DNA from 3 places in the Actinoplanes sp. ATCC 53533 genome. Region 3 is predicted to be linked to each of the others. Evidence: riboswitches for the same ligand, from Rfam matches in the RefSeq annotation. Region 3 holds a riboswitch; each other region holds the start of a gene.
What was found. A riboswitch is a leader RNA that binds a small molecule or an ion and turns the genes downstream of it on or off. The one in region 3 is predicted to bind cyclic di-AMP.

Region 1: linked by a shared signal. The riboswitch ahead of DMB66_RS56035 (NlpC/P60 family protein) and the one ahead of DMB66_RS11770 (C40 family peptidase) in region 3 are both predicted to bind cyclic di-AMP.
Region 2: linked by a shared signal. The riboswitch ahead of DMB66_RS28560 (hypothetical protein) and the one ahead of DMB66_RS11770 (C40 family peptidase) in region 3 are both predicted to bind cyclic di-AMP.

Annotation. Positions count from the first base shown of each region.
Region 1 covers NZ_QHHV01000329.1:4,431-7,695, reverse strand. Annotated here, with positions in the region: gene DMB66_RS56040 (aminoglycoside phosphotransferase family protein) at 1-559, opposite strand, end outside; gene DMB66_RS56035 (NlpC/P60 family protein) at 712-1,701, opposite strand; cyclic di-AMP (ydaO/yuaA leader) riboswitch at 1,716-1,856, opposite strand; gene DMB66_RS56030 (M56 family metallopeptidase) at 1,992-2,915, opposite strand; gene DMB66_RS56025 (BlaI/MecI/CopY family transcriptional regulator) at 2,912-3,265, opposite strand, start outside.
Region 2 covers NZ_QHHV01000094.1:30-3,294, forward strand. Annotated here, with positions in the region: partial or broken gene DMB66_RS28550 (ABC transporter ATP-binding protein) at 1-229, shown strand, start outside; gene DMB66_RS28555 (hypothetical protein) at 248-1,333, opposite strand; cyclic di-AMP (ydaO/yuaA leader) riboswitch at 1,337-1,485, opposite strand; cyclic di-AMP (ydaO/yuaA leader) riboswitch at 1,762-1,899, shown strand; gene DMB66_RS28560 (hypothetical protein) at 1,903-2,919, shown strand; gene DMB66_RS28565 (glycoside hydrolase family 65 protein) at 2,987-3,265, opposite strand, start outside.
Region 3 covers NZ_QHHV01000029.1:56,284-59,548, reverse strand. Annotated here, with positions in the region: gene mraZ (division/cell wall cluster transcriptional repressor MraZ) at 168-599, opposite strand; gene DMB66_RS11770 (C40 family peptidase) at 1,056-1,868, opposite strand; cyclic di-AMP (ydaO/yuaA leader) riboswitch at 1,875-1,996, opposite strand; gene DMB66_RS11765 (MurT ligase domain-containing protein) at 2,515-3,265, shown strand, end outside.

The DNA of each region.
Region 1 (3,265 bases), on a different contig from region 3:
CGGAGGCGCACAGCTCGGCCCAGAGCTCCCGGGCCCGTTCGACCAGGGCCCGCGGAATCGGCTCGTCGCCGGGATATCTGGCCAGGTGCGCGTCGAAGGCCGCCACCCGCGACGAGAGCTCCTCCAGCATGAGCCCGTCCGGCGCCGGCCGGTGCAGCCGGCGCATCAGGTCGACCAGGACGGCCGTGGCCTGCCCGTCGCGCTCGCGGACCAGCGTCCGCAGGGTCACGCCCGGCTCGGCGCGCTCCAGCAGCAGCGCGCCACGCCCGTCGTCGCGGGCCAGCACCTCGACCGCGCCGCGACCGCCCAGAAACCCGAGCGTGTCGGCCTCCATCGCGATATGGCCGGCCTCGGCCAGGCCGAGTTTGAGCACCGCCGGCGATCCCCCGGCCCGGCGGACCGGCGCGACGAAGTTGAAGCTCAACGGGTACGGCGTCCCGACCGTCAGCCCCCAGTCGCGCGCGACCTCCTCGATCAGCACCGGAAGCCCCGCGAGCCACCGCCGGCCGGCGTCGCCCCAGCTGTCGGTGACGTTGCGCGTGAAACCGGCGGAGAACATCCCCCAGTCTCGCAGCCCCGGGCACCCGGCGCGGCCCCGTCAGCGCTGCGGGTCGTCCCGGTCAAGTCGACGCACCAGCACGGCGAGGCGACCGAAGGGCAAGAAAAAGCCGCCACGGGCGTGGCGGCTTTTTCGTGGTTGCGCTGCGCCGGTCAGCCCGGGCGGCGGATGCCGGTGATGGCTCCGCTGCGGTCGATCGACGCCATCCGGACATGGTCGCCCGTGTGTGGCGCGTGGACCATGGTGTCGCCACCCACATAGATGCCCACGTGGTGCACCGGGCTGCCGTAGAAGATCAGGTCACCCGGCTTCAGCTCGCTGCGGCTGACCGACTTGCCCGTGTGGATCTGGTCTCCGGTGAAGTGCTCGAGGTGCACCCCGACCGCCGCCCACGCCACCTTGGTCAGGCCGGAGCAGTCGTAACCGCCCGGCCCCTCGGCGCCGAAGACGTACGGCTTGCCGATGAGGTCGCAGGCTCGCTGCGCCGCCCGGCCGCCGGCGTCGTCGGTGTAGTCGACCGGGCACGGGCCCGTCTTGAACGGACCGTCGGCGACGCCGCTGGCGCCGTACGCCTTGATCCGCAGTTTCTGCAGCTCGTCGACCTTCTTCTGGATGTCCTTCTGCTGCTGCGCCAGCGCCTTGTCCCGGGCCGCCACAGCTTTGGTCAGAGTGTCCAGGTCGCGCTTGTCGCCCGCGAGCTTGTCCCGCAACTCAGCGGCGCCGGCGACCGACTGGCGCTGGTGCCGGCTGATCTGATCGAGGAACGAGAGCTTCTCGGTCAGGCCGGTCGGCGAGCCGCTGATGATCATGGCCGTCATCGCGCTGGGCGAGCCCTGCATGTAGGCCTCGCCCGCCATGCTGCCCACCTGCGACATGGCGAGGTTGACCTGCAGCTCCAGCGGGGCGAGCCGCTTGTCGATCTTCTTGAGCTGGGCCTGGTTCTTGAGCAGCTGGTTGTGCACGTTGTTGTACTGCTCGATGACCGGTTCCAGCTTGTTCCACTGCTCGTCGATCTGCTTTTCGATGCTCGACGGGGACGGTGTCGCGTTCGCCACTCCGGGCGCGAGAAGAATCCCGACCGCGGCGACGGCGCAGGCGATGCTGCGCAGAATTGCGACGCGGTGCGCCTCAATCCGTTTCACGTAGGTGCAGTGTCCTTTCTTCCCTCGGCCGCCGACCGGGTTAGCTGACGGGTGCGGGCGGGAAGCGCGCCCGGCCGCGGTGCTGCTGCGGCTTAACCCCGGTTGCTCGGGTCCCCGGTTCGTTCACGACTGGAACGATTAGGCGGTGGCCCGTCAGTTCGCCCGGGTTGGGACGAGGGGGGACTGCTGAGCCGGGCCCCACCGTACTCCCGATCACCGGCGATTTGAACCCGGCGGTATCAGGACACACTGCGCATAACACCCAGTGACCTACGGTAATTAAGGAGGACTTAAAGCGGCCATGCGGAGAGTGCCCGGTCGAGCCACGGCACCACCAGGATCACGGTGGGTAACACGAGCAGACCGACGGCGCCGGCCGCCGCCAGCAGTGTCACGGTGAGGGTAACGGACCGGGGATCGTCGGCGGCCAGCCGGTCGAGGCGACGCCGGCGCTCCGCCACCGCGCCACCGAGCTCGGCCGGAGCGTCCGGGCTGACCGCGTCGCTGAGCAGCGCCAGCGCCGTGCCCAGGGGGGCCGCGCCGCAGCGCCGCCGGGCCGCGTCGTCGGCGACCATCTCGAGCAGCAGGTGCACGGCGTCGAGGGGCGCGCGGCTGCGCAGCGGCCGGGGCACCGCCCGGTAGAACGCGGTGAACGACTCCATCACCACGTCATGGCGGTGCCGCAGATGGGCCTGCTCGTGCGCGATCACGGCGGCCACCTGCCCGGCGTCGAGCACCCGCAGCGCGCCGTCGCTGAGCACCACCCGCGGCGAGCGGCCCGGCAGGCAGTATGCGAACGGTAGCGGCCCGTCGAGCACGCGCAGCCCGGGCGGCACCTCGGCGGGCAACTCGCCGTGGCGCTCGGCGCTGTCCAGCAGGTCGACCAGCAGCCGGTGCCGCGCCCGGCGGGCCCGCGAGCGGATGCTCACCCGGACCAGCGAGACCAGCAGCCGGGCGATGATCACCGTCGCGACGACCAGCGCGAGGATCAGCGCGGCGGCGCCGACCGGCCGGTCCGAGCCCAGCTCGCTGACCAGCTCCTGGGGCCCGGCCAGCACCACGCCCAGCGCGCAGAGCACCCCCGCGAGGGTGATGCTCTGCCAGAGCCCGACGGCGGCGGCCGGCGCGCGGTCGGGCCAGCGGGCGCCCGCGAGGATGCCCGGCACGACGAGCGACAGCGTCAGCCCGAGCGCGCCCAGCAGCAGCGCGGTCACTGCCGCCTTTCTGGGTTTTCCGCGGCGGGCAGGCCCGGCGCGGCGGCCGGATCCTTCCGCGCCGCCGCGATGGCGGCGGTCAGGGCCGACGGGTCGATCCGGCCGACGAAGTGCGCCAGCGCCGCGTCCCGGACGCCGTCGGGGGCGGCACTGAGCGCGTCGAGCATCAGCGCGGCGGTCATCTCCTCGCGGGTCTGCGCGGGGGCGTAGCGATATGCCCGGTCGGCGCGCTGCTGGGTGACGACGCCCTTCTTGGCCAGCCGGTCGAGCACGGTCATCACGGTCGTGTACGCGAGCTCGCGGTCGCGGCTCACCCGCTCGTGCACCTGGCGCACGGTCAGCGGCTCGCC
Region 2 (3,265 bases), on a different contig from region 3:
GCTCATCGATGAGGCACTGGCCACCGGTGACGCCAAGTTCCGCCGGCGCAGCGAGCAGCGGGTGCGTGAACTGCGCGCGCAAGCCGGCACGGTCTTCCTGGTGAGCCACAGCGAGCAGTCGATCCGGGACACCTGCGAGCGGGCCATCTGGCTCGAGTCCGGCCTGATCCGCGCCGACGGACCCACCGACGACGTGCTGAAGGAGTACGAGGCCTACGTCAAGCGGTAGGCCCCGCACTCCCCTCGGTCAGCGCATCGACAGGTGCACGTGGTTGGTGTGATCGCTCGACGGGTCGCCGCCGGCGCCGGAATACGACTTCCAGCCGCTGCTGGGCAGCCAGATCCGCCGGAACCAGATGACGTAGAGCACACCGAGCCGGCTGGCGTTACTGATGAAATAGTTCGCCAGCCGGTTGCCGTAATCCTTGCTGCTCCCGGTCGCGTCGCCGCCGAAGCCGTTCTTGTCGGCGGCGAAGTCGCAGGCCCGGCCCTTCGGGTGCTCACCGCTGTTCTGCTCGCGGAAGCACGCGACGAAGCGGGTGAAACCATCCTTCTTCGCCTCCTGCATCGCGTGCAGGGTGCGCGGTGTGATGCAGCCCGAAGTGGTCGGGTCGTTGACGCTGCACGACTCGTCCGGCAGCGAGCCGTCCGAGTTGCGCCGGGCGGCCGAGGCCACTGAGCTGTTGCCGCCGCCGCCGCTGCTGGTAGTAGTTGATCCGCTGTCGCCGGACGAGTCGTTCGCCGCGCTGGCGGCGTTGGCCGCCTTGAGGGCGCTCTCCGCCTGGTTCTTGCGCTTGGCCATGACGTCGACCTGACGCTGCCCATCACGGACTGCGGTGTCGATCGCCACCTTCGCCTGCTGCTGCTGGGTCTTGACGCCCTTGAGATCGCGCACCGCGCGGTCCTGCTTGACGGCGATCATCTCCAGGGTCTGCGCCCGGTCCAGCATGCTGTCGGCGGAGTTGGCGGTGATCAGCGCCGCCATCGGCCCGAGCCGGCCGGTGCGGTACGTCTGCTGGACGATCTTGTCCAGCGCCGCCTGCTTGGGGCCGAGATCGGCGTCGATCTCCTTGAGCTTGGCGGTCAGCTGCTGCTGACGCTTTTTGGAACGCTCCAGGGCTTCCTTGGCCTCGACGAAGCCCTTGGACGCCTCTTCGAGCTGCTGGACCAGGGACTTCGAGCCGCCCTCGCCGTCGTCGCCCGAGTCGCCCGGCGCGGCGAGGGGGCGGGGGGCCGCGGAGGCGGAGGTGGGGGCGGCGAGCGCCAGCCCTGTGGTGGCGACGAGGACCGCGAGCACGGTCGCTAATCGCCGGCGGACGGGTTTGAACCTCACGAACATTCCTTCCGTCGGCCGCCGACCGGGTTAGCTGACGGGTTCGGGATGGAAGTGATCCCTACGGATCCGCGCGGGCACGCTGATCCGATTCACCCCATTACTCGGGTGGTTCCCCGGCTCGCCTTGCGGCGATTAGGCGGCGGTCTGCGCTGAGACCGTGACGAAGACTACCCATCAATGCTAGGAATCGACAGTCGTCGTACCCTATGCGACCGACTAAGCACTCGGGGTGAGCGACTACAGAGAGAGTGCAACGACTCACATTGATATGTCGTTACGGCCCATGACCTCGTCATTCCATCGAGTGGTAACGGAAAGTCGTTGTGCGGTAACGCTTTTACGCCCGCGGGAGGCCTGCCACCTGGGCCGTTGTCAGGTAAGCTGGCCGCCGGTTACTGCCACAGAGGTGCCGCCCCCAAGGCACCGGCAGCCCACCATCTAATCGTCGCAAGATGAGCCGGGGAACCACAGAGACACCGGGGTGAATCCACGAGTCAGTGGTAGGGATCGCTTCCGTCCCGAACCCGTCAGCTAACCCGGCCGGTGGTCACGCGGAAGGATTCTGAATGACGGCAAGACCCCGCCGGTGGCAGATTCTCGCCCTGGCACCGCTCGCCGCGGTCGCGATGATGTTCGCGCCCGCATCCCCGGCGAATGCCGCCCCGGACGACCCGGCGGCCACCGCCGACGACGGCGACGACAATCCGCTGTTGAACGACGTGCTCGACTCCACGGGCCGGCGTTACCTGACGGCGAAGGCGGCGGTCGCGAAGTCGACCAAGGCTCAGCTCGGCTACTCCCTGCGCGTCAAGGACGCCGAGGCGAAGCGCGACAAGCTGCTGCCCGAGGTGGGTGCGGTCGCCGCGCAGCAATACCGCACCGGCGGCATATCGACGATGGGCTTCCTGCTCAACACCGACGGCCCGGACGGCTTCCTCAAGAAGGCGGTCTCCCTTGAGGAGATCAACGCCCTCAACGACGGCAAGCTGCGCGAGCTCGACGAGGCCATCGACGCGGTGAGCAAGGCCAAGGCCCGCCTCGACCAAGAGGTCAAGACCCAGAAGCAGAACTTCGCGCTGATGGCAAAGCAGAAGGAATCGGCCGAGAAGGCCCTGGCCCAGGTCGGCGGCAAGACGGTGACCGGCGGCTTCGTGGTCGCCAAGTCCAAGGTCGCCGCGCCGGCGCCGCGCAACTCCGACGGCGAGTTCGGCCCGGAGTCCTGCAACGTCGACGACCCGACCACGGGTGGCTGCATCACGGCGCGCACCTCGCACATGTACAAGGAAGTGAAGAAGGCGGGGTTCAACCGATTCGTCGGTTGTCACCGCAACGGCGGCCCGTTCGAGCATCCCAAGGGCCGCGCCTGCGACTGGTCCCTGCAGAAGAGCGGATTCTCGCCCTGGCACAACCGGGACACCCGGGAGTACGGCAACAACCTGATGGCCTTCCTGGTGCGTAACGCCGACCGACTGGGCATCCTCTACGTGATCTGGAACAAGCAGATCTGGCAGCCCGCCAGCGGCTGGCACTCGTACAGCGGCCCCAGCGACCATACGGACCACGTACACGTCTCCATGCTTTAGCGCGACAGCGCGAAGAAGCCCCCGGTCCTCCTCGCGGAGGACCGGGGGCTTCTTTCTTTTTCGGTCTTCAGGCCCGGGTGGCCCGGCGGACCGGGGAGCGACCGGCCGGCTGGGTCGGCGCCGGGCCGGTCGGCGGCGCCGGCGGGATCGGCAGCACGACCGGCTTCACCTGGGTGATGGTGACCTCCTTGCCGTGGTGCAGCAGGTCGAGACGGGCCGAGCCGCCGCCGTTGCGCAGCGAGTAGGTGACCTCCTCCGCCGTCACCTCCACCCGCAGTCGCAGGCCACGCCAGAGCAGCGAGAACTCCAGACCGGTGATCCGGCTCGGCAGCCGGGGCGCGAAGGA
Region 3 (3,265 bases):
TCCGTACCGCCAGATCCCCATCCGCTCGTGCCCGTTGCCATCGGGCGCGCCCGACCGGACACACGCCTGGCACCGGGGAAGAGGCGCCAGGAGCGGGAGCGGCTGGAGATCTCGCAGTACGGCGGCAGCGACGTCCGGGCCGTTCACAGGCCCACAGGTGCCACGCCTCACAATCCGCCGGGCAGCACCCCCTCCTCGATATCGGCGAAGTCGTCCTCGCTCGCCGAGAGGTACTGCTCCCACGAATGCTTGTCCCAGATCTCCACCCGCGTGCTCGCACCGATCACCACGAGCTCGCGGTCCAGCGCCGCGTATTCCCGCAGGTGTGCCGGGATGGTGACGCGACCCTGCTTGTCGGGGATCTCGTCATGCGCACTGGCGAAGAACACCCGGCTGTATGCCCGGGCGGCCTTGTGGGTGACCGGCTGTTCGCGCAGCTGGCCCGCGATCCGCTGAAACTCCGGCATCGGGAAGACGTAAAGGCAACGTTCCTGCCCCTTCGTGATCACGACACCTCCCGCCAACTCGTCGCGGAACTTCGCCGGAAGGATCAGTCGGCCCTTGTCGTCCAGGCGCGGGGTGTGCGTGCCGAGGAACATCGGCCCAACCCCCCTGCCCCCCGGCGCCGCCGCAGAGCCAGCTCTGCGTGGACCACCTGTCGTCTGGGCCGGCAAATCCCCTCGGAATCAGCTCCTCCTCAGGCCCTGCCACTGCGCTCCACTCTACTCCACTTCCCTCCACTCGCAACAAGAATGACGGCTTCTGCGAGCCGGATTCGCGGATGTATCCGCACGTCAGAGCAGGTGGAGCGGAAGTGGAGGGCCGGGCGGGCCCGACCATGGTCCACTTTCCGACATGCCGCCCACCCGGGCACGAAAGTCCCCCGATTTCGGGCTTTGGGGAAGGGTCGACTGCCCTTCAAGACTCCGCCGGGAGGAAAGTGGAGGGAAAAGTGGCGCGGACACGACAGTGGGGCGCGACCCGCCCGGGTCGCGCCCCACTGAACTGTCGTACTGCTCTTACTTGTGCTGTCCTGCCCTACCGACGTGTCACGCTCAGACGAGGCGCCGCACGACGTAGTTCGAGCCGTACATCTTGTGCTTGCCCACGCGGGCGCCCGAGTGCGGCGAGTCCCACATGTAGCCGTTGCCCGCGTAGATACCCGCGTGCGTGCCGTACGAACCGGAGCGGAAGACGATCAGGTCGCCGATCTTCTTGTTGCCCTTGCTGACGGCCTTGCCGTACTTCTGCTGCGAGTTGGCCTTGTGCGGCAGCTTCTTGCCGACGGCCTTCTTGTAGACGTACATGGTGTAACCGGAGCAGTCGAAGCGCTTCGGCCCCGAGGCGGCGAACTTGTAGAGCGCCCCCTTGTGCTTCGCGGCCTCGGCGAGGATCTTGGCCGCGTTGTTCTTCACGGTGATCTTCGTTTGGCTGCTGCGCACCGAGGCGAAGCCCTTGGTGCCGGCGAAGATGGTCCGGTAGTACAGCGAGCCGCCGGGCTTGGTCAGGAAGGAGGCCACGCCCTTGGAGTTGGTCGACTTGGTCACCCAGGTCTTCCATGCCTTGCCGCCACGGATCTGCAGCTTGACCTTGCCGGTGACGGCCTTGCCGGTCTTCGGGTTGATCAGCTTGGTGGTCACCCGAACCGTCTTGCCCGCCGCGATCGACTTCCTGTTGTAGGAATTCGTGATGCGGGGCTTGACGGTCGCTGCTGCCACTGCCGCTGCCGCTGCGGTGACGGGGACCGGCGCGGCGGATGCCGGCGCGGTGGCGACCAGCTGGCCGGCGCAGAGGCAGAGGCCCAGGGACAGAGCGATGGAACCGGTGCCGGTCTTGCGGGGGCGCCGGTGCGAGGTGCGTTCGTGCACGGTAGAGATATCCCTCCGGCACGCCTGCGAGGTTAGCTGTCGGGTTCGGGCGGGAAGGTTGCCCGGCCACCGGTGGTGGCTTCACCCCGAGGTCCTCATCGGTTCGCCGCGAGCGGCGTTCCGTGGGACCGAATCTGGGTCCCCCGTCCCTGCCCCCGTATGCCTGTGTCGTTGTTCGCGATCACGATCGCGCCGCTCGGACCGGGGCAGGGCTCGGCGTGGTCCGTGGCGGTGCGAGCGGCGAGCGGTTGCTTACCGGCTCACCCTTGCTACCCGATTTCCGGTCGGACCGCTGGGGTGGTTTCGACTACCGAACGTGTTTGGCACATGGAACACTGTCCGGTTTGTAACCGCGCTGTGACAAATGCCGGTACTTACCGTGTTGAAGTGATCACCATTCGTCGAGGGTTGCGGGTGAAACACAACACACAAAAAGCCGCATCGAGGTCGATCATGGTCTGAGTCAAGGTCAGGAGAATGTGGCCGTAAACGCCCCCAGCGGCGGAAACTCGGCGCCGGGCGGTGGGGTGGAGATCATCCGTTCGGCCGAGGGTGCCGCCCGGCGGTGACCTGGACCGCTCCATCCACAGCGCCACTCGACGTAGTGTCCGTTTCCGGTACCCTCGTCGCCGTGACGGACGGGAAGATGCCCCTACGGGCCAAGGTCGCGACCTCCGTGTCGCGAACCGCTGCGGCGCTCTCGCGGGCGGCGGGCCGCGGCGACGGCTCGGTGATCGGCGGGTGGATAGGTCTCAAGATCGATCCTGACCTGCTGAGAAACCTGGCCGCCGGCCGCGCGATCGCGCTGGTCTCGGGGACCAACGGCAAGACGACCACGACCCGGTTCACCGCGGCCGCCCTCGGCGTGCTGGGCCCGGTCGCCACCAACTCCTTCGGCGCCAACATGCCCACCGGGCACACCTCCGCCCTGGCCAAGGCGGGCGCCACGCCGTTCGCCGTGCTCGAGGTCGACGAGCACTACCTGGCCCGGGTCATCGACGAGACCACGCCGCGGGTGGTGGCCCTGCTCAACCTCTCCCGCGACCAGCTCGACCGCGCCAAGGAAGTCGCGATGATGGCGCAGATGTGGCGGACGGCCCTGGCCGCCCACCCCGACGTGCACGTCGTCGCGAACGCGGACGACCCGATGGTGGTCTGGGCGGCCATCAACACCGAGCACGTCGTCTGGTTCAGCGCCGGCCAGCGCTGGCACGACGACTCGTTCGTCTGCCCGGAGTGCGGCTCGCCCATCGAGCGCGCCAACGGCGACTGGCGGTGCACCGGGTGTCCGTTGCGCCGTCCGCAGGCCCAGTGGACCGTCGAGGACGACGGCGTCGTCGACCCCCGCGGCGACTGGCACCTGGTCAAGCTGCAGCTGCCCGGCCACGTCAACGTCG